DNA from 4 places in the Streptomyces sp. NBC_01537 genome. Region 1 is predicted to be linked to each of the others. Evidence: riboswitches for the same ligand, from Rfam matches in the RefSeq annotation. Region 1 holds a riboswitch; each other region holds the start of a gene.
The links. Region 1 has a riboswitch for cyclic di-AMP ahead of OG607_RS11555 (M23 family metallopeptidase). Riboswitches for the same ligand answer to the same signal wherever they lie in the genome.
Positions count from the first base shown of each region.

Region 2: it holds a riboswitch for cyclic di-AMP, as region 1 does, so the genes downstream of both, OG607_RS17450 (NlpC/P60 family protein) here and OG607_RS11555 (M23 family metallopeptidase) in region 1, are expected to answer to the same signal.
Region 3: it holds a riboswitch for cyclic di-AMP, as region 1 does, so the genes downstream of both, OG607_RS02140 (transglycosylase family protein) here and OG607_RS11555 (M23 family metallopeptidase) in region 1, are expected to answer to the same signal.
Region 4: it holds a riboswitch for cyclic di-AMP, as region 1 does, so the genes downstream of both, OG607_RS27965 (transglycosylase family protein) here and OG607_RS11555 (M23 family metallopeptidase) in region 1, are expected to answer to the same signal.

Region 1 covers NZ_CP109392.1:2,488,285-2,493,701, forward strand. Annotated here, with positions in the region: gene OG607_RS11540 (GNAT family N-acetyltransferase) at 1-492, opposite strand, end outside; gene OG607_RS11545 (HPr family phosphocarrier protein) at 619-900, shown strand; gene OG607_RS11550 (GntR family transcriptional regulator) at 1,076-1,762, opposite strand; gene OG607_RS11555 (M23 family metallopeptidase) at 1,961-2,806, opposite strand; cyclic di-AMP (ydaO/yuaA leader) riboswitch at 2,821-2,973, opposite strand; gene OG607_RS11560 (M16 family metallopeptidase) at 3,183-4,571, opposite strand; gene OG607_RS11565 (M16 family metallopeptidase) at 4,568-5,417, opposite strand, start outside.
Region 2 covers NZ_CP109392.1:3,827,198-3,832,614, forward strand. Annotated here, with positions in the region: gene pcrA (DNA helicase PcrA) at 1-1,529, opposite strand, end outside; cyclic di-AMP (ydaO/yuaA leader) riboswitch at 1,704-1,870, shown strand; gene OG607_RS17450 (NlpC/P60 family protein) at 1,880-2,968, shown strand; gene OG607_RS17455 (hypothetical protein) at 2,977-3,330, opposite strand; gene OG607_RS17460 (NlpC/P60 family protein) at 3,666-4,757, shown strand; gene OG607_RS17465 (multicopper oxidase family protein) at 4,910-5,417, shown strand, end outside.
Region 3 covers NZ_CP109392.1:408,067-413,483, forward strand. Annotated here, with positions in the region: gene OG607_RS02130 (putative bifunctional diguanylate cyclase/phosphodiesterase) at 1-211, opposite strand, end outside; gene OG607_RS02135 (SAM-dependent methyltransferase) at 208-1,029, opposite strand; gene OG607_RS02140 (transglycosylase family protein) at 1,231-2,397, opposite strand; cyclic di-AMP (ydaO/yuaA leader) riboswitch at 2,402-2,588, opposite strand; gene OG607_RS02145 (cytochrome P450) at 2,945-4,183, shown strand; gene OG607_RS02150 (ThuA domain-containing protein) at 4,208-4,909, shown strand; gene OG607_RS02155 (aldo/keto reductase) at 4,961-5,417, shown strand, end outside.
Region 4 covers NZ_CP109392.1:6,058,144-6,063,560, reverse strand. Annotated here, with positions in the region: gene OG607_RS27980 (DUF501 domain-containing protein) at 1-452, opposite strand, end outside; gene OG607_RS27975 (septum formation initiator family protein) at 478-1,005, opposite strand; gene eno (phosphopyruvate hydratase) at 1,259-2,539, opposite strand; partial or broken gene OG607_RS27965 (transglycosylase family protein) at 2,662-3,012, opposite strand; cyclic di-AMP (ydaO/yuaA leader) riboswitch at 3,016-3,177, opposite strand; gene OG607_RS27960 (transglycosylase family protein) at 3,409-4,239, opposite strand; gene OG607_RS27955 (cytochrome P450) at 4,476-5,417, opposite strand, start outside.

The DNA of each region.
Region 1 (5,417 bases):
GAAGCTGCGCTGCTGGGTGTAGCCGGCGTCGGTGAAGACCTTGATCATCTTGCGGTTGGCGGGCAGCACCTCCGCGATGAAGCGGCGGATGCCCCGCTCCCGGGCCACGGCCGCGATGTGCTCCATCAGGGCGGAGGCCACACCCCGCCCCTGGTGCGCGTCCTGGACCAGGAAGGCGACCTCGGCCTGGCCCTCCTCCGTGCGGTCGTAGCGCACGGTGGCGATGAACTCGCCGCCGACGGTGGCGGCCAGGCCGACCCGGTCGTCGTAGTCGTGGTGGGTGAAGCGGTGCACGTCCTTGGCGGACAGGCGGGGGTACGGGGCGAAGAAGCGGTAGTACTTGGACTCGTCGGAGACCTGCTCGTAGAAGCTGACCAGCCGGTCCGCGTCGTCCGGGGTGATCGGTCGGACGTGGGAGATGCCGCCGTCGCGGAGGACGACATCCGCCTCCCAGTGCACGGGATAGGGCCGCGAGGACGGCGGAATGGTCATGGGGCCAGCGTAAGGGGACGTACGGGATCAGTGCGACGATATGACGGACAGACCGGCCTGCGACCGGACCTCCGGATCGTGGAAGAATGGTCTAGACAACCCCGGAACGACCCGAAGGGCAACACCATGGCTGAGCGCCTCGTCACTGTCGGCTGGCCGGAGGGCCTGCACGCACGTCCCGCCTCGATCTTCGTCCGCTCGGTGATGGCCCTCGGCGTCGCCGTGACGATCGCCAAGCCCGGCGGGACCCCCGCCAACGCCGCGTCCATGCTGGCCGTGCTCGGCCTCGGCGCGCAGGGCGGCGAGGAGATCGTGCTGGCCTCCGAGGCGGAGGGCGCCGAGGCGGCGCTCGACCAGCTCGCGGAGCTGGTCACAAAGGGGCTCGACGAACTCCCGGAGACGGTCTGAAACCATCCGGCGGGCGCCGGAAAGACACGGCCGCGTAAATCCGTCCGGATTTACGCGGCCGTATTCGTGCAGGGCTCATCAGAATTACGCATGCGAATAGCGCTGCCACTATTCTCTACAGTTGTATACGGCACTTCTGTTAAACGAGGCAACGCGGGATGTTTACACCGTGTTTCTAGTTCCTCACGGCACCGGCGCGGCCCGTGCGGCGCAGCCGGTGGGCCCCCGCCGCCCGCTCCACGTGCCCCGCCGCCAGCTTGCGGGCCCGCTCCGCGTCACCGCGCGCCACCGCGTCCACGATCGCCCCGTGCTCCTCCCAGGACTCCACGGCGCGGCCCGGCGAGTCGACCGCGTACACCCATGCGATCTTGTGCCGCAGCTGGGTGAGCAACGCGACCAGCGTCGGACTGCCCGAGGCCTGGGCCAGCGTCTCGTGGAACCAGCTGTCCAGCGAGGGCAGATCGGACAACTGCCCCTGCAGAGAACGTTCCTGCCCGAGTCTCACCAGACCGCGCAGCACCTTGATGTGCGCCTCCGTCCGGCGCTGGGCGGCACGCGCCGCACCCAGCGGCTCCAGCAGCCCTCTGATCTCCAGCAGGTCGGCGGCCTCCTGGTCGGTGGGCTCGGCGACCGACGCCCCGGCGTGTCTGCGAGTGCGTACGAACCCCTCGGACTCCAGCGTGCGCAGCGCCTCGCGCACCGGCACCCGGGACACCCCGTACCGCTTGGCCAGCAGCTCCTCGGTCAGCCGGCCGCCCGGCGGATAGAAGCCGCTGATGATGTCGTCACGGATCGCCGTGCACACCGCCTGGGCGGAAATACGACGCCCAGCGCCGCCCGTCCCGTTCACATCCGATCCCACATCGCCGGTCCCTTCATTCCCCGTCCGGTTTAATCTCCGCGTAACGCAACCGTCGGCGTTTCTGCGGCGACTCTATTCCAGCACAACCGGGATTTCGACGGCAGCCCCAAATTCAGCGAGTATTTTTGGACACACGAAGGCCCCGGCGGGGGAACCGGGGCCTTCGCTGTGGGGGGGGGATCGTCGGACGTCAGCCGCTCAGAGCGTCACGCCGTGCTTGCGCAGGTACGCGACAGGGTCGACATCCGAGCCATAGCTCTGGGTGGTGCGCACCTCGAAGTGCAGGTGCGGCCCGGTGACATTGCCGGTCGCGCCCGACAGGCCGAGCTGCTTGCCCGCGCTCACGCTCTGGCCGGCCGAGACGCCGATCGAGGAGAGGTGGCCGTACAGCACGTACATCCCGTCCGACATGCGCAGGATGACGTTGTTTCCGTAGCTGCCGCCCCAGCCCGCCTGCACGACCGTCGCCGGTCCGATCGCGCGAACCGGCGTGCCGGTCGCCGCGACGAAGTCGGCGCCCGTGTGGTAGCCGGAGGACCACAGGCTGCTGGTGGCGTGGTACGGCGTCGACACGTAGGAGCCGACCGGCTTCATCCAGCCGCTCGCGCTGCGCGCGCCTGTCGTCAGGGTCGTACGGGCCTGCGACCGCGAGGACCGCGCCGCGGCCGCCTTCCGCTTCGCGGCGGCCACCTTCGCCGCGTGGGCGACATGGGCGGCGTGGGCCTTCGCCACGTGGGCCGTGTGCGCGGCGTGGGCGGCCTTCGCCCTGGCCTTGGCCCTGGCCTTCGCCTTCGCCTGCGCCTTGGCCTTGGCCGCCTTCAGGGCGTGGGCCACGTGCGCCTTGTGGATCGCGCGGCTCTTGTGGGCCGCCTTGTGCTGCGCGTCCGCCTGCTGTGCGATGTGCTCGGCGATCGTGCCGGTGACGGTGGCGCACTGCGCGAAGGCGGTGCGGTTCGCCTCTGCGGCCTCCGCACCGGCGGGTATGGCGAGCGTGACGGCCAGCGCGGCAGCGCAGGCCAGGGTCGTGCGAACGGTATGCGCCATGGGGTAGGCGGGATCCTTTCCTTCCTTCTCGCCTACCGGGTTAGCTGACGGGTTCGGAGCAGGAAGGTCTCCTACGGGCGCTCATCGCGCCCGATTCACCCCAGGGGGACAGATGGGTCCCCGGCTCCCCAGGCTCACGCCCTGCGGGGACTCGGCGATGGTTGCTCCGGTGCCGCGGGACGCGGCTGGTGCTGACGGGCAACGCTGGCCGACGCTAACCGCGCTTCGCACGGAGAACCAAATAAAACGGGCGAACTGTGCGGTATGCCACACGCGTGCTCTTACCGTCCCGAACGCCCTCCGGGCGGGTCCTCAAGCGCCGGACGGGCTGAAAATCAGCCCACCGGCGCTTGAGGACCTGGGGGACCCCGGCGGGTCAGGCCTGGACGACCTCGACCGGGCCCAGGCCGAGCGCGCCGACCGGCTCGGCGATGGCGGAGGCGTCGCCGACGAGGACGACCACCAGCCGGTCCAGGGGGAACGCGCTGACGGCCGCCGCCGTCGCCTCGACCGTGCCGGTGCGGGCGAGCCGGGCGTACATCTGCGCCTGGAAGTCGTCCGGAAGGAACTGCTCGACCTGGTCGGCGAGCGTGCCGGCGACCGCCGAGGCGGTCTCGTAGCGCAGCGGGGCGACGCCGACGAGGTTCTGGACGGCGACATCACGCTCGTCGTCCGTGAGGCCCTCCGCGGCGAGGGTGCGCAGGACCTGCCAGAGGTCGCCGAGAGCCGGGGCCGTCACATCGGTGGCCACCGACCCGCTGATGCCCAGCAGCGAGGCGCCGGTGCCCTCGGGCGTGGACAGCAGGACCTGGCCGAAGGCGCGTACACCGTAGGTGTAGCCCTTCTCCTCGCGCAGGACGCGGTCGAGCCGCGAGGTGAGGGTGCCGCCGAGGCAGTACGTGCCCAGCACCTGCGCCGGCCACACGGGGTCGTGGCGGTCGGAGCCGGTGCGGCCGATGAGGAGCTGGGTCTGGACGGCGCCGGGGCGGTCGACGATGACGACCCGGGCACGGTCGTCGGAGGTGATGGACGGCAGGGCGCGCCGTTCGGCGGGCTTGCCGGTCCACTCCCCCAGGGTTTCCGCCAGCAGCGCGTCCAGGTCGATGCCGGTGAGGTCCCCGACCACGACGACCGTCGAGGTGGAGGGCCGCACGTGGGCGTCGTAGAACGCCCGCACCGCCGCCGCGTCGATCCGGGCGACCGTCTCCTCGGTGCCCTGGCGGGGCCGGGAGCAGCGCAGCGTGGGCGCGAAGAGCTCCTTGGACAGGGCCATGGCGGCGCGGCGGGCCGGGTTGGCCAGCTCGTGGGGGATCTCGTCGAGGCGGTTGTTGACCAGCCGCTCGACTTCGCTGTCGGGGAAGGCGGGGGCCCGCAGGGCATCGGCGAGCAGCCCGAGGGCCTTGTCGAGGCGGGACGCGGGGACCTCCAGGGAGACCCGCACCCCCGGGTGGTCCGCGGCCGCGTCGAGCGTGGCGCCGCAGCGCTCCAGCTCGGCGGCGAACTCCTCGGCGTCGAGCTTGTCGGTGCCCTCGGACAGGGCGCGGGCCATGATGGTGGCCACGCCGTCCAGACCCTCGGGCTCGGCGTCCAGCGGGGCGGCGAGCAGCACCTCGACGGCGACGACCTTCTGGCCGGGCCGGTGGCTGCGGAGCACGGTGAGGCCGTTGGGCAGGGCTCCGCGGCCGGGGGCGGGGAAGTCCCACGGCTTGGGCTCTCCGGCCTGCGGCTGCGGGTGGAACGTCATGGTGGGTGCGACGTCGGTCACTGGTCCGCGCCTTCCTCGTCCTCGTTGTCGGAGTCGGCGCCGGCTTCGGCGCCGCCCGTCGGCTCGTACACCAGCACCGCGCGGTTGTCCGGGCGCAGCGTGGCCGCCGCGACCGCCCGGACCTCCTCGGGGGTGATCTCCAGGACCCGCTGTACGGCGTTCAGCGCCAGCTGGGGGTCGCCGAAGAGCACGGCGAAGCGGCACAGTTCGTCGGCGCGGCCGCCGACCGTGGCGAGGCGGTCCAGCCACTCGCGCTCCAGCTGCGCCTGCGCACGCTCCATTTCCTCGGCCGTGGGGCCGTCCTGCGCGAAGCGGGCCAGCTCCTCGTCGACGGCCGCCTCGATGGCGGGCACCTCGACACCGCTGGAGGTCTTGACGTCCAGCCAGCCCAGCGAGGGCGCCCCGGCCAGGCGCAGCAGGCCGAAGCCTGCTGCCACGGCCGAGCGGTCCCTGCGCACGAGGCGGTTGTGCAGCCGCGAGGACTCCCCGCCGCCCAGGACGGTCAGCGCCAGATCGGCGGCGTCCGACTCGCGCGTGCCGTCGTGCGGCAGCCGGTAGGCGGCCATCAGGGCGCGCGAGGGCACGTCCTCCTCGATGACCTCGCGCAGCTGCCCGCCCATCACCCCGGGGAGTGAACCGTCGCGCGGCGCGGGCTTGCCGTCGTGCGCCGGGATGGTGCCGAAGTACTTCTCGGCCCAGGCCAGCGTCTGCTCGGGGTCGATGTCGCCGACCACCGCGAGCACCGCGTTGTTGGGCGCGTAGTACGTACGGAAGAAGGCCTGGGCGTCCTCCAGGGAGGCCGCGTCCAGGTCGGCCATGGAGCCGATGGGCGTGTGGTGGTACGGG
Region 2 (5,417 bases), 1.3 Mb from region 1:
GAGATCTTCTCCCGCAGCGCCAGCGCGTCGAGCATCGCCTCGGCGCGGTCGCCGATGCCGCGCTTGGGCACGTTCAGGATGCGCCGCAGCGGGACGGTGTCCTCGGGGTTGGCGAGCACCCGCAGGTACGCGAGGACGTCGCGGACCTCCTTGCGCTCGTAGAAGCGGACGCCGCCGACGACCTTGTAGGGCAGGCCGACGCGGATGAAGATCTCCTCGAAGACCCGGGACTGGGCGTTGGTGCGGTAGAAGACCGCGACATCACCGGGCCGGGCGTCGCCCGCGTCCGTCAGCCGGTCGATCTCCTCGGCGATGTACTGCGCCTCGTCGTGCTCCTGGTCAGCGACGTAGCCGGTGATGACGGGGCCGTCCCCGGCCTCGGTCCACAGGTTCTTGGGCCGCCGCGACGCGTTCCGCTCGATGACGGCGTTCGCGGCCGTCAGGATCGTCTGCGTGGAGCGGTAGTTCTGCTCCAGCAGGATCGTGCGGGCCTGTGGATAGTCCTCCTCGAACTGGAGGATGTTGCGGATGGTGGCGCCGCGGAAGGCGTAGATGGACTGGTCCGCGTCACCGACCACGCACAGCTCGGCGGGGTGGTCCTCGGGCCCGCCCGGCCCGACCAGCTCGCGCACCAGGGTGTACTGGGCGTGGTTGGTGTCCTGGTACTCGTCGACGAGGACGTGCCGGAAGCGCCGCCGGTAGTGCTCGGCCACGTCCGGGAAGGCCTGGAGCAGGTTGACGGTGGTCATGATGATGTCGTCGAAGTCCAGCGCGTTGGCCTCGCGCAGCCGCGACTGGTAGAGGACGTACGCCTCGGCGAGCTTCTTCTCGAAGGGGTTCTCCGCCTGGGCGACGAAGGTCTCCTCGTCGACCAGCTCGTTCTTGAGGTTGGAGACCTTGGCGCTGAAGGACTTCGGCGGGTACTGCTTCGGGTCCAGGTCCAGATCCCGGCAGACCAGGGCCATCAGCCGCTTGGAGTCGGCGCCGTCGTAGATCGAGAAGCTGGAGGTGAAGCCGAGCCGCTTGCTCTCCCGGCGCAGGATCCGTACGCAGGCGCTGTGGAAGGTCAGCACCCACATCGCGTTCGCGCGGGGGCCGATCAGCTGCTCGACGCGCTCCTTCATCTCGCCGGCGGCCTTGTTGGTGAAGGTGATCGCCAGGATCTCGCCCGGGTGCACATGCCGGGTCGCCAGCAGGTGCGCGATCCGGTGCGTCAGGACGCGGGTCTTGCCGGAGCCGGCGCCCGCGACGATGAGCAGCGGCCCGCCCGCGTGCTCGACGGCGGCACGCTGCTGCTCGTTCAGCCCGTCGAGCAGCGCGGCGGCGTCGATGACCGGCCGGTGGGCGCCGTCCCGGTAGTACGCGTCCCGGTCCACGGGCGCGTCGAAACGGCCCCCGAACAGGTCGTCCGGGATCCGCTCCGGGGCGTGGTCCCCCGCATGGTCCCCGGCGTGGTCCTCGGGCGGCGGAGGGGGGCCGTCGGAAGGCTCGAAGTCGGCCAGGAAGCTGTCGTCAAAGAGGCTGCTCATCGCCTCCCGAGTCTAGGCCGTGGGACTGACAGCCCCTGCCCGAACCTGTGCGTACATTAAAAGTCACGAATTGGTTTCGGGACAAACCGAACATCAGTCTTCCCAAGCGCCACTTCCGTTGATTACGGTTCCGCATCAGGCGGCCCGCCCTCCCGGCGGCGACCGTGCCGTCACGGGCCGCCTCCGCTGAGTCCGGCGCGAGCCGGAGCCGGGGACCCACGCACGACGACCTTGGGGTGAATCGGTCCGCACGTCCGTCAGACACGGGCGCCACGACCGTAGGGCGACTTCCGAAGCCCGAACCCGACAGCTAACCCGGTAAGCGGTCGACGGAAGAAGGAGCGGCCGCCTTGGCGACGCACCGCAAGCCCCGTACCGGCATACTCACCGCCCCCGGCCCCAGAGCGGCCGTGGGGCTCACGACCGCCGCACTGGCGACGGTCACCCTCTTCGGCGAGAGCGCGAGCGCGGCCCCGTCCGCCGGCAGCACCACGGCCTCCATCAAGCAGGTGCAGGCCCGGGTGAACAAGCTGTACGAGCAGGCCGAGGTCGCCACCGAGAAGTACAACGCCGCCAAGGACAAGGCCGACAAGCAGCGCACCACCGCCGACCAGCTGCTGGACGAGGTCGCCCGCAAGACCGCCAAGCTCAACGCCACCCGCGACACCCTGGGCGAGTACGCCGCCGCCCAGTACCGCAGCGGCGGCCTGGACACCACCACGACGTACCTGCTGGCCAACGACCCGCAGCAGCTCCTGGACAACGCCCACGTGATGGACCGGATGTCCGGCCGCACCGAGGCCGCCCTGGAGACCTTCCGTACGCAGACGATCGAGATCGCCCAGGAGCGCGCCAAGGCCGTCGAGAGCCTGACGAAGCTGGACGACGCCCAGCAGGAGCTCAACAAGGAGAAGAAGGCGGTCCAGCAGAAGCTGACCACCGCGCAGAAGCTCCTCAACACCCTCACCGCCAAGGAGAAGGCCCGGCTCGCGGCCATCCAGAAGGCGGCGGACGCCGCGGCCGCGGCGAAGGCCTCTGCCAGTAGCAGCTCGTCCTCCTCGTCGAGCTCGTCCAGCTCGACGACCACCAGCACCAAGGCCGCCAAGGCCATCGCCTTCGCCCGCGCCCAGCTCGGCAAGCCGTACGTCTACGGCGCCACCGGCCCGAACTCCTACGACTGCTCAGGCCTCACCCAGGCCTCCTGGGCAGCCGCCGGCGTCTCCATCCCCCGCGTGGCCGCCGCCCAGTACAGCTACGGCACCAAGATCAGCGCCTCCGAGCTCCAGCCGGGCGACCTGGTCTTCTTCTACTCCGGCATCAGCCACGTCGGCCTCTACATCGGCGGCGGCCAGATGATCCACGCCCCGCACACGGGCACCGTCGTCAAGATCGCCCCGATCAGCGAGATGCCCATTGCGGGCTACGCCCGCATGGCGTAACCCAGGCCCTACGTCCACAGCACCGCGATGAAGATGTTGGCGACGGTCAAGGCACCCACCGTGCCGAAGACCGCCGCCGGCTGGCGCTCCTCGTCGCGCTTGACGTAGACGAGGCCGAGGATCACCACCAGGACGGCCAGCTTCACACCGATCTTGATGTTGTTGACCGGCTGGTCGTCCGCCTGGTTCAGGCCGACCAGCAGGGCGCCCGTCACGAGCATCGTCAGCGCGCCGTGCAGCATGGCGGGCACGAAGCGGGCTTCGCCGCGCCCCATGGCCTTCATCTGGGTGAGGAAGCCGCCGAGCAGCGCGGCGATGCCGATGATGTGCAGGCCGACGACGAAGTGAATGAGTACGTCCATACCGACGGACCCTAGCGACGGCCGTAGCAGCCCCTCGCACTGAGGTAGGCCTCATCCGCCGCATCGGTCACAGGCGTACGGAAAACGGCCGGGTCACCCGGGGGCGAACGGTCATTCCCGGTCACGCCGAGGCCGAATCGGAGCACTACCGCTCTGTGCGGCGCATCCGGGTGATGGCCGGTTTAGCGTCCTCCCCCAGGTGGCCGATCCCCACGGCCGGCGAGTCAGCGCCGGCCCGGCCGCCCCCGCCGAAGATCCGGCGGCGGTCCGCTCCCCGTGCGGCCGCCGTCGGATCGCGGTCACGGCGGCCGGGGCGAGGAAGGGAGCAGCCGTCCGTGGCGTCGCACGCAAGGCCCAAGCAGCGCTCGTCCACCGGTTCCGCCGCAGCCCGGACGGCAGCGACGATCGCGATCGCGGGAGCCGCCTCCGCGACCATGTTCACCGAGGCTTCCAGCGCCGAGCCCCGGCTCACCCCGGCGCAGGCACAGGCCAGGGTGGACCGGCTGTACGAGGAGGCGGAGACCGCCACCGAGGCGTACAACGGGGCGCAGGAGAGGGCGGACACGGCCCGCGCCGCCATCGAGCACCTGCAGGACGAGCAGGCCCGCAAGACCGGCCGGGTCAACGCCACCCGGGACCGGCTCGGCACCATCGCCGCCGCCCAGTACCGCTCGGGCGGCATCGACCCCACCGTGCAGCTGGCGCTGGACTCCACCCCCGCCGAGTACCTGGAGCGGGCCCAGTTCATCGACCAGCTCGGCAACCGCGCCTCCGCCGCCCTGCGCACGCTCGCCGCCCAGCGGCGCGAGCTCACCCAGGTACGCCACGAGGCCGACGCCGAGCTGGCCACCCTGCGCGGCGCCCAGGACGAGCTGCGCACCCACAAGCGCACGGTGGAGGACAAGCTCAAGGCCGCCCAGCAGATCCTGGACCGCCTCACCGCCGCCGAACGCGCCGCCGTCGGGGCCTCCACCTCGCCCCTCACCTCCCGCGCCGCCCGCGGCGTCTCCGGAGGCGGCCGTACGGCCCTGTCCGGGAGCGGGAGCTCCACCGCCGACGGGGACGTCCCTGCGCCGTCCGCCCGCGCCGCCCAGGCCGTCTCCTTCGCCTACGGCGCGCTCGGGCTGCCGTACGTCTGGGGTGCCACCGGCCCCTCCTCGTACGACTGTTCCGGCCTCACCCAGGCCGCCTGGCGCTCCGCCGGGGTCTCGCTCCCCCGGACCACGTACACCCAGATCAACGCCGGCACCCGGGTCAGCAGGTCCCAACTCCAGCCCGGTGACCTGGTGTTCTTCTACTCCGGCATCAGCCACGTCGGCCTCTACATCGGCAACGGCCAGATGATCCACGCACCGCACCCGGGGGCGCCGGTGCGCATCGCGCCGATCGACGAGATGCCGTTCGCGGGCGCGGCCCGCCCGGCGTAACAGCCCGTAACGCCCGTCAACGCCCGGCGTAGGGCAAACACTCCCAGCGGAAGTGAATCTGAAGGGAACTCACAGCAAAGGAGCCGTTATCTCAGACGTTGTTCGCCTGAATGACAGCTTCTTCCTTGATCGCCAGACCACGCTCCTGCCCCATGAGCCACTCCACTTCATCCACGTCACGCAAAAAAGGCATCCACCGTCGTCGCTTCCTCGGCGGATTAGCAGGTGCCGGAGCCGCGCTCGCCGCGACCACCACCGCCCTGTCGCTCATCTCGCAGACCGACTCGAAGAACAAGGCCTCGGCGGCGTCGGCGACCACCTCCACCAGCGGCACCCTCGTCATACCCTCGCTGCTCAGCGCCACCACCTCGGACAGCACGGACGTCTACACGCTGACCATGGACACCGGCACCACCGAGATCCTGAGCGGCGTCAGCAGCAGCACAGCCGGGTTCAACGGGACCTTCCTCGGCCCCACCATCAAGGTGACCAACGGCGACACCGTCCAGATGGACGTCACCAACAACCTCGGCGCGGACACCACCGTCCACTGGCACGGCGCCCATGTCCCCGCCAAGGTCGACGGCGGACCGCAGGTCGCCTTCGCCGACGGCGAGACCTGGAGCCCCAGCTTCACGATCAACCAGGAAGCCGCCACCC
Region 3 (5,417 bases), 2.1 Mb from region 1:
CGACCAGCGCGGCTCCGACCCCGACGGCGGGTCTGGGGTCGAAGGGGCGGGCCCGCAGCGCGTCACTGAGGTCCTGGGCGAGCGGGACCAGGTACTGCTCGAACTCCGCGCGGGTCATCGAGGTGGCGGTGGCCGGGTAGATCGCGCGGCTCCAGATGGCCGCGAAGCGGCGGAGGCCGTCGGCTCCGTCGTCGGCCTGTCCGGCTCTCACGCCTTGCGCCCGACGCCCGCGAAACCGGTGTAGATGGCAGGATCGGCTTCCTCGTCGCCGCCGTCCGCGGGGTCCGGGCGCCACAGCGGCATCGGGCCCAGTCCCGGGTCGACCATCTCGAAGCCGTCGAAGAACCGTTCCACCTCGGCCCGCGAGCGCATGATCAGCGGTGAGCCGATGTTGCGGTAGACGCCCTCCACCCGGTCGCCCTGCTCCGGCCGGCGGGGGCCGCCGTCGACGGAGGCGTGGGTGAGGATCAGCAGGCTGCCGGGGGCCAGCGCGTCGCGCAGTTCGGCGACTGCCTTGCGCGGCTCGTCGGCGTCCTCCAGGAAGTGCAGTACGGCGATGAGCAGCAGGGCCACCGGCCGGCCGAGGTCGAGCAGGCGGCCCACCGGCTCACTGCCGAGGATGTCGCGGGGCTTGCGCAGATCGGCGGCGAGGATGTCGGCGCTGCCGTTGCCCCCAAGGACCGCCCGGCTGTGCGCGACGGCGACCGGGTCGTGGTCGACGTAGACGACATGGGCGCCGGGGCTGGCGGCCTGCGCGACCTCGTGGACGTTGCCGAAGGTGGGAATGCCGGAGCCGATGTCGAGGAACTGGGTGACGCCCTGGTCCACCGCGTATCTGACGGCGCGGCGCATGAACGCCCGGTTGGCCTGCATGATTTTCGGCAGTCCCGGAAAGACCTCTATCGCCTGCCGCCCCGCCTCGCGGTCGACCTCGAAGTTGTGCGAACCGCCCAGGTAGTAGTCGTAGATGCGGGACACGCTCGGCACCGAGATGTCGATGCCTTGCGGGGCCCAGGCGGGACGCTCCACCATCTGTGTCTCCAGCTCGTCAGGCGTACGGCGGCAGTTGATGTGATGAGGCTACTGATCGCCAGTTCGAGAAGGAACAACAACCGGAAATATGAGGTCCGTTTCGGTCACAGGACAAAGGCAAGTGCCTGTCTCCGCCGCCGCGGTGACAGGCACTTGCCTTGGGACTGCCGTTCTGAGATCGGCTCAGGTCAGCTTGTGTCAGATGCTGACGCCGTGGGCGCGCAGGTACGCCAGCGGGTCGATGTCCGAGCCGTAGTTCGGGGTGGTGCGGATCTCGAAGTGCAGGTGCGGGCCGGTGACGTTGCCGGTCGCGCCCGACAGACCGAGCTGCTGGCCCACGGACACGCTCTGGCCGGCCGAGACCGAGATCACGGACAGGTGCGCGTACTGCGCGTACTTGCCGTCGGCGAGCTTGATGACGACCTGGTTGCCGTACGCGCCGCCCCAGCCTGCGGAGACGACGGTGGCGTTGGCGACGGCCTTGACCTTGGTGCCGGTGCCGACGACGAAGTCCTGGCCGGTGTGGTAACCGCTGGCCCACATGGAGCCGGCGGTGTGGTAGGCGGTGCCCAGGACGGCGCCGTCGACCGGACGAGTGTAGCCGGAGGAGGTGCTCTGGGCGGAGGCGGAGGACTTCGTGGTCGAAGTCGTCGAGGTGGAGGACTTCGCGGCCGAGGAGGCCGCCTTCTTCTGCGCCGCGGCCTTCTGACCGAGGGTCAGCACCTGGTTCGGGTAGATCAGGTTCGGGTTGCCGCCGATGACGCTCTTGTTGGCGGCGTACAGCTTCTGCCAGCCACCGGTGACGTCGTGGTCGTCGGCGATCCCGGCGAGGGTGTCACCGCTGACCACCTTGTAGGTCGCACCCGTGCTCTTCGAGGAAGAGGCCGCGGACGACGAGGTCTTGGTGGTGGCCTTCGGCGTGCTCTTCGCGGTGGTCGTGGTGGTGGTCTTCGTGGCGGCGGCCGCGGAACCCGACGTGTCGGCCATGGCCTTGGTCAGACCGGCCTTGGGGCCGCACACGGGCCAGGCGCCCGGGCCCTGGACGGCCAGGACCTTCTCGGCGATGGCGATCTGCTGCGCCTTGGTGGCGAGGTCGGCGCGTGCCGCGTACTTCAGGCCGCCGAACTCGGCCCAGGTGCTCTGCGTGAACTGCAGGCCGCCGTAGAAGCCATTGCCCGTGTTGATACTCCAGTTATTGGTGCTCTCGCACGCGGCGACCTTGTCCCAGGTGCTCACAGAGGCCGCGTGGGCGCCGGTGGCGCCGACCATCGGCAGCGCGATGGCCGCACCGGTCGTGCCGGCGGCGACGCCGAATCGGGTGAGACGGCTTGAACGGACGCGACGGTGCTTTCCCTTTGCGGGCATGCAGAATTCCTCTCCGACGCCTGCGAGGTAAGCTGTCGGGTTCGGGCTGGAGATGCCCGGCCGCGGGCACACCGAATTACCGTCGGTGCGCAGCGACTTAACCCCTAGCCGTGCCATGACCTCATGGAACGGCGATTACCTGGGTCCCCCGCTCCTGCCGTAAGTGCTAAAGGTTCCGGCTCTCGGACGGCGGCAGGATTAGGCGTTCCGCCCGACAGAATCCCGCGGGTATTTGACCTGCGGGACTGTGAAGCTAAACGACGGTGTCGCGCATGAGCAAGGCGCTCAAACATAGGATCAAGAAAGCCGCAACTGGGGATGAGAATTCGATGACTTTCGGTGAGACGTGTCCGCTCTGCGTACACAAAACACTGACTGTCCGTAACTTGTCCGTTTTATGGAGTCACCCGGCGGGCTCGAAATGGACGCACGGTGACAGCGGAACTCCGCACGGTATTTCACCAGTGACGCCCGTCACGCATGGGCGATTTGTCCCTAACTGCTCCGATGCCGCATGGAAAGCGGCTCCGCGGTGCATGTTTTGTGCATGACGATTTCGCAACCTCCGCTGATTCTCGACCCCGCCGGAACCGACATTCACGCGGAAGGCAGCCGTTTACGGGAACGTGGCCCCGTCACCCGCGTCGAACTGCCCGGCGCGATCCAAGCCTGGTCGGTGACCGGCCAGGAGGAACTCAAGCAGTTGCTGACCGACCCCCGCGTCTCCAAGGACGCCCGGCAGCACTGGCCGGCCTTTATCAAGGGCGAGATCCCGCAGGACTGGCCGCTGTTCGTCTGGGTCGCGGTCACCAGCATGCTCACCGCCTACGGCAGCAGCCACCGCAGGCTGCGCAGGCTGGTCGCCCCGGCTTTCACCGCCCGCCGTACCGCCGCCCTGCGGCCCCGGATCGAGGCGATCGCGGGCGGGCTCCTGGACGAGCTGGCCGCCACCCCCGACGGACAGCCGGCCGACCTGCGGGCCGGATACGCCTATCCGATCCCGATCCAGGTGATCAGCGAGCTGATGGGCGTCCCGGAGAACCTGCGCCCGGGCCTGCGCACCTGCGTGGACCGGGGCTTCGACACCTCGATCACCCCCGAGGAGTCACTGGCGAACTACCACCGGATGTACGCGATCCTCAACGAGCTGGCGGCCCTGCGGCGGGCCGAGCCCGGCGACGACATGACCAGCGCGCTGATCGCCGCGCGCGACACCGAAGACGGGGCGGACGGCTCCGCGCTGAGCGAGTCCGAGCTGCTCGACACCATGCTGCTGATCATCGCCGCCGGGCACGAGACCACCGTCAATCTCATCGACAACGCCGTCCACGCCCTGCTCACCCACCCCGCACAGCTGGAGCTGGTCCGCTCCGGCCGGGTCACCTGGGGCGACGTCATCGAGGAGACCCTGCGCACCGAGGCACCGCTGGCCCACCTGCCGCTGCGCTACGCGGTGGAGGACATCGAGGCGGGCGGGGTCACGATCGCCAGGGGCGACCCGATCCTCGCCTCGTACGCCGCCGCCGGGCGCGACCCGCGACGACACGGCGAGGACGCCGACAGCTTCGACGTCACCCGGCCCGGCAAGGAGCACCTGGCCTTCGGCCACGGCGTGCACTTCTGCCTCGGCGCGCCGCTGGCCCGGCTGGAGGCGGAGATCGCACTGCCGGCCCTGTTCGAGCGGTTCCCCGGCCTCGCCCTGGCCGTCCCGCCGGAGGAACTGGAGCCGGTCAGCTCCTTCATCTCCCACGGCCACCGCGCGCTGCCCTGCGTCTGGCCACGATAGAAAGCGTCTTCTACTGTGTGGGCCATGATCTCTCCGCCTTCAGCCCGGATCATGGTCTTCACGCGGACAACCGCCTACCGCCACGACTCCATCCCCGACGGGATCGCGGCGCTGCGCTCCCTCGGCGACGCGAACGGCTTCGCCGTCGAGGCCACCGAGGACCCCGACGTCCTCGCCGACGGCCTCGCGGCGGGCCCGGACGTGTACCGGACCGTGGTCTTCCTCTCCACCAGCGGCGACGTCCTCACGCCCGCGGGCCGCAAGGTCCTGACGGAGTACACCGGTTCGGGCGGCGGCTTCATGGGGGTGCACGCCGCCGCCTGCACCGAGTACGACTGGCCGTACTACGGCGACCTGCTCGGCGCCCGCTTCGCCCGCCACCCCGACCTCCAGCCGGGCGTGGTCACCGTCGAGGACCACGCCCACCCCGCCACCGAGCACCTGGGCCCGCGCTGGCCGTTCACCGACGAGTGGTACGACTTCCGGGCCAGCCCCCGGGGTTCGGTGCGGGTGCTCGCGTCCGCCGACGAATCCTCCTACCAGGGCGGCGGCATGGGCGCCGACCACCCCCTGGTGTGGTGCCGCGAGAGCGACACCCCCGGCGGCGGCCGGGTCTTCTACACCGCGCTGGGCCACTCCCGGCAGTCGTACGCCGATCCGGACTTCCGCCGTCACCTGCTGGGCGGGCTGCGCTACGTGATGGATTCAGCCGGGCGCGGCCTGTAGCCTCCCAATCCCGCACATTTTCTTTCACAGCACGTACCCAGGAGCCCTCGCGTGAGCTACCTCGCGGCCGAAGACCGATACGACTCCATGGAATACCGCCGCTGCGGCCTCAGCGGCGTCCGCCTCCCGGCCGTATCGCTCGGCCTCTGGCACAACTTCGGCGACACCGCTCCCCTGGAGACCCAGCGCGCCGTCCTGCGCCGCGCCGTCGACCGGGGCGTGGTCCACCTCGACCTCGCCAACAACTACGGCCCGCCCTACGGCTCCGCCGAGGCCAACTTCGGCACCCTGTTCCGCGACGACCTGCGCCCCTACCGCGACGAGCTGTTCATCGCCACCAAGGCAGGCTACGACATGTGGCCGGGCCCGTACGGCGAATGGGGATCCCGCAAGTACCTGCTCGCCAGCCTCGACCAGTCGCTCGGCCGCATGGGCCTGGACTACGTCGACGTCTTCTACTCCCACCGCTTCGACCCGGACACCCCGCTCGAAGAGACCATGGGCGCCC
Region 4 (5,417 bases), 3.6 Mb from region 1:
CCCAGCGGGTTCACCCCGGGGCCGGCCGCGAGCGAGTGGCCGACCAGCACGTGCAGGCACTTCACCCGGTCCGGCATGCCGCCCGCGCTCGGGAAGCCCTCCAGGACCTCGATGGCGTCGCGGCGGCTGATGTAGTCCTCGTGCGCCGCCTGGTACGCGGCCGCCAGCTCCGGGTCCTCGGCGAGGCGGGCCGTCATCTCCTTCATGACCCCGTCCGCCTCCAGCGTGCCGATCGCGGAGGCCGCGCGGGGGCACGTGAGGTAGTACAGGGTCGGGAACGGCGTGCCGTCCTCCAGGCGGGGCTGGGTCTCGACCACGTCCGGATTGCCGCACGGGCAGCGGTGCGCGATCGCGCGCAGACCGCGCGGCGGGCGGCCCAGCTGCTCCTTGAAGGCGGCGATGTCCGCTTCGGTGGGCAGGGTGCGCGGGGTGGGGGCGGGGGGCGTTTCCATGCGGAGTGTCTTCTCGTGCCGTTCGTTAGCGTTGGTCGGCCTGTGTGGCCTGTACGGCCTGTGCGTCGGCGCGGTCCACGCCGTCCCAGAGGTTCGCGTACCAGGCGCGCAGCGCCGCGGTGTCGTTCGCGTCATGCCGGTCCGCGCTGTCGTCGGCCGTGGCGGACTGCGACGGGCCCACCACGGTAAAGCCCGTCTCGCCCGGCAGTACGTAGTTCAGGCGCTCCCGCGCCCGGCTCCGTACATACGCCGGATCCTGCCACCGCGCCTTCTCCTCGCGCAGCTCCTCCACCCGCTTCTCCGCCTCCTGCGCCTGCTTGCGCTGGTCCGCGATCTGCGAGCGCTGTGCGATGTACTGCCGCATCGGGTACGCCAGCGCGACCACCAGCGCGCACAGGACCAGCGCCAGTACGGCGGCCCGGCCCGTCAGCCGGTTCCTGCGCGGTGGCGGCGGCGCCACCGCCGGACCCCGGCCCGTCGCCCGGTACACCCGCGCCTGCGCCTGCGCGCCGAGGGCGCGGATCCGCGTCGCGGTGGAGAAGCGGTCCGGCACGTGCACCTCCGGTGGGGTTCGCGTTGGGGTCGGCGGCTGCGCCTCCGGTCACCTTACGGGCTGGCCGGTTGGGGGTGGCCCGTTCCGAGGCGGAACGGGCTGGCCCAACCGGCCCGCACACGGCAACGGCGCGCACTCCGGCGGTGGGTGGCCGAGGCCTCATCGGCGGCCGACGGCCGGTGGCCGGGTTGGGCCGGCCCGCTCCGCCTCAGGCGAGCGGCCTACCCCCAACCCGGCGGCTGCGGCCTGGGCGTCAGCCCTTGAAGCGGGGGAAGGCCGAGCGGCCCGCGTAGACCGCCGCGTCGTCGAGGATCTCCTCGATGCGCAGGAGCTGGTTGTACTTGGCGACGCGCTCGCTGCGCGCGGGCGCGCCCGTCTTGATCTGGCCGCAGTTCGTGGCGACGGCCAGGTCGGCGATGGTGACGTCCTCCGTCTCGCCGGAGCGGTGGGACATCATGCACTTGTAGCCGCTGCGCTGGGCGAGCTCGACGGCGTCGAGGGTCTCGGTCAGGGAGCCGATCTGGTTGACCTTGACGAGCAGCGCGTTGGCCGTGCCGCTGTCGATGCCGCGCTGCAGCCGCTCGGGGTTGGTGACGAAGAGGTCGTCGCCGACGATCTGGACCTTGTCGCCGAGCTGCTCGGTGAGGGTCTTCCAGCCGTCCCAGTCGTCCTCGAAGAGCGGGTCCTCGATGGAGACCAGCGGGTACGCGGCGACGAGCTCGGCGTAGTACGCGGTGAGCTCGGCGGCCGAGAGGGCCTTGCCCTCGAACTCGTAGGAGCCGTCCTTGTAGAACTCGGAGGCGGCGACGTCGAGCGCGAGCGCGATGTCCTGGCCGGGGGTGTAGCCGGCCTTCTTGATGGCCTCGACGATGAGGTCGAGAGCGGCGCGGTTGGAGTCGAGGTTGGGGGCGAAGCCGCCCTCGTCGCCCAGGCCGGTGGACAGGCCGCGCTCCTTCAGGACCGCCTTGAGGGTGTGGTAGACCTCGGCGCCCCAGCGCAGGGCCTCGGAGAAGGACTCCGCGCCGATCGGGGCGATCATGAACTCCTGGATGTCGACGTTGGAGTCGGCGTGGGAGCCACCGTTGAGGATGTTCATCATCGGGACGGGCAGGACGTGCGCGTTCGGACCACCGAGGTAGCGGAACAGCGGCAGGTCGGAGGCCTCCGACGCGGCGTGGGCCACGGCCAGCGAGACGCCGAGGATGGCGTTGGCGCCGAGGGAGGACTTGTCGGGGGTGGCGTCCAGGTCGAACATGGCCTGGTCGATGAGGCGCTGCTCGGTGGCGTCGTAGCCGACCAGCTCCGGGCCGATCTGCTCGATGACGGCGAGGACGGCCTTCTCCACGCCCTTGCCGAGGTAACGGCTCTTGTCACCGTCGCGGAGCTCGAGGGCCTCGAAGGCGCCCGTGGAGGCGCCGGACGGAACGGCGGCACGACCGGTGCTGCCGTCGTCGAGGCCGACCTCGACCTCGACGGTGGGGTTGCCTCGCGAGTCGAGGATTTCCCGGGCTACGACGACGTCGATGGACGGCACGTGAGTCTCCTTCTGGATGTCTCTTCTTTTTCGTGCTGAGCCTAACCGACGCGAAAAGCGCGGACCGGGCACGCTCAAGGGATGAGCGCGCCCGGTCCGGGAGACCCGGGGGATCGGGATCAGAGGTTCTTGCCGCACACGGGCCAGGCGCCCTTGCCCTGGACGGCCAGGACCTTCTCGGCGATCGCTATCTGCTGGGACTTGGTGGCCAGGTCGGCGCGGGCGGCGTACTTGGTGCCGCCGAAGGCGGCCCAGGTGGACTTGGTGAACTGCAGGCCACCGTAGAAGCCGTTGCCCGTGTTGATGCTCCAGTTGCCGGTGGACTCGCACATCGCGACCCGGTTCCACGCGGAGGTGGTGGCGGCCGAGGCGGTCGTGGCGGTCATCAGCGGCACCGCGACGGCGGTGGTGGCGATGGCGCCGAGAACGGCGAGACGGACGGACTTGGAGGCGTTGGAGACACGACGAAGCATTGCTTGGTTCCTCACCGACGCCTGCGAGGTCAGCTGTCGGGTTCGGGCCGGATGAGTGCCCGGCAACGCCGCATGCGCAGCGCTGCTTAACCCCTAGCCATGCGCGTCATGCGCATGGCGGCGAACCTTTGGGTCCCCCGCTCCTGCCTACGGCGCTTTCGCGTCGACTGTTCCCGTCGGTCGGCGGCAGGATTCGGCGTACTGACCGGCGGGGCCCGCGGCGGCGAGCGATGACGACCGTAAACAGACCGGGGCCGTCGGGACAATCCCCCCAAGATCGGCACTCAACGACCTTTTCCCACCCGGGAATTTCACAGAATTCCAGGTGAGAGTGGGTGAAAGGGTGCTGAACGGACACTGTGGAACCAAAGCCCCGGGAGAGGCTTGTCACAGGGGCTAGCCCACCGTCAGATACTGTCCGGAGCGGATCACACTCGGATCGTCACCGATGACCGCCTTGTTGGCCTCGTACAGCGCGCGCCATCCGCCGGCCACGTTCTCCTCGGCGGCGATGTCGCACAGCGTGTCGCCCGCTTCGACGCGGTAGCGCTTGGCGTCCGCGGTGGAGGTCGCCGACTTGGTCGTCACGGTGGTGCGGGTGAGCTCACCCCAGGCCGCTCTCGCCTGAGCCACCTGCTGGGTCGCGCCTGTTGCGGCGGACGAAGCGGAGGTCTCCGTCCCGTCCGGCTTGGCGTGCCGGCCCTGGCTCCTGGCCGGAGCGGAGGAGGACGCCGAGGTGGAAGGCGATGCGGACTCGCTGGACTCGGTGGACGACGGGCTCGGGGAAGCGGTGTCGTCGGCGGTGGAGTCCGTGGTCCCGTCGGTCGCGTCGTCGGTGGAGGTGTCGGTGCCGGTGTCGGTTGCGGTGTCCGACGGCTCGTCGGTGACGTCATCCAGTCCGAGCGCGGCCGTCAGGCCGGAGCTGTCGGCGCAGGTCGGCCACGCGTCCGGACCGAGCTCGTCGAGCATCGTCTCGGCGACGGCTATCTGCTCGTTCTGGCTGGCGAGGTCCGGGCGCTCCGCGTAGTCGTCGCCGCCGTAGTTGTCCCAGGACTCCTGGACGATCTGCAGTCCGCCGTAGAAGCCGTTGCCGGTGTTGGAGCTCCATATGCCGCCGCTCTCGCACAGCGCGACGGCGTTCCAGACCGTCGTGCTCACCTTGGCGGTGTCGGTGGCGGTGGAATCGGCGGCCTGCGCGCCGCTCGCAGCGAAGAGTGGGAGTGCCATCCCTGCCCCGGTCGCCGCGACAGCCACCATTGCGGTGGGCGCCTGGCGCGGTCTGCGGTGACGGCCGTTCCCGGACTTCAGCATGCGATCGCCTTTCTCGGAGTTACGAAGATTGCGACGACGGCCGAACGTAGTCGCGTTGGCCATGGCATCACAAGTCGATGTATCGGAGATCACGCCGAGATCACGGTATTGACGCAGTGTCAGTTTCCGTATCACCGCTGCTCAAGCTGTGGTTACCGCTCAGGAGCAAAACCGACGGGAAGAGTTCGCAGTCCACGCATGATCAGACCGCCCCGCCAGCGCAGCTCGGACGGTTCGACGGCCAGTGCCAAATCGGGCAATCGGGTCAGTAGCGTCGCAAGCGCGGCTTGGGCCTCAAGGCGGGCCAGCGGCGCGCCGAGGCAGTAGTGGATGCCGTGTCCGTAACCGAGGTGCTGGTTGTCGCGGCGGGTGAGATCCAGGGCGTCCGGGCTCTCGAAGCGGGCCGGATCACGGTCGGCGGCGGCCAGGACGACCAGGACCGGGTCGCCGGTCGCGATCGCCCGGCCGCCGATCGTCAGCGGCTCGGTCGCGAAGCGCCAGGTCGCCAGCTCCACCGGGCCGTCGTAGCGCAGCAGTTCCTCGACGGCGGTCGCGAGCAGCGCGGTGTCCCCCTCGGCCAGGGCCAGTTGGAGGGCGGCGCGCTGCTCGGGGTGCCGGAGCAGCGTGTACATGCCGTTGCCGATGAGGTTGACGGTGGTCTCGAATCCGGCGAACAGCAGGATGAAGGCCATCGCCGCCGCCTCGTTCTCGGTGAGGTGCTCGCCATGGTCGCTGGCCTTGATCAGGCCGGAGATCAGGTCGTCGCCGGGATCCGCCCGCTTGCGGTGGATCAGCTCCAGCAGATACGCCCGCATCTTCTTCACCGCCCGGGCCACCCCGCCGCGCGGCCCGCCGCCATGCCGGATCATCATCCCGGCCCAGTCCCGGAAGTCGTCCTGGTCCTCCGCCGGGACGCCGAGCAGATCGCAGATCGCGTAGATCGGCAGCGGGAACGCGAACTCATGGATGAGATCCGCCTCACCGGTTTTGGCGAACCCGTCGATGAGGCGATCGGTCAGTTCCTGCACGCGCGGCGCGAACTCCGCGACCCGGCGCGGCGTGAACGCCTTCGACACCAGTCGGCGCAGCCGCGT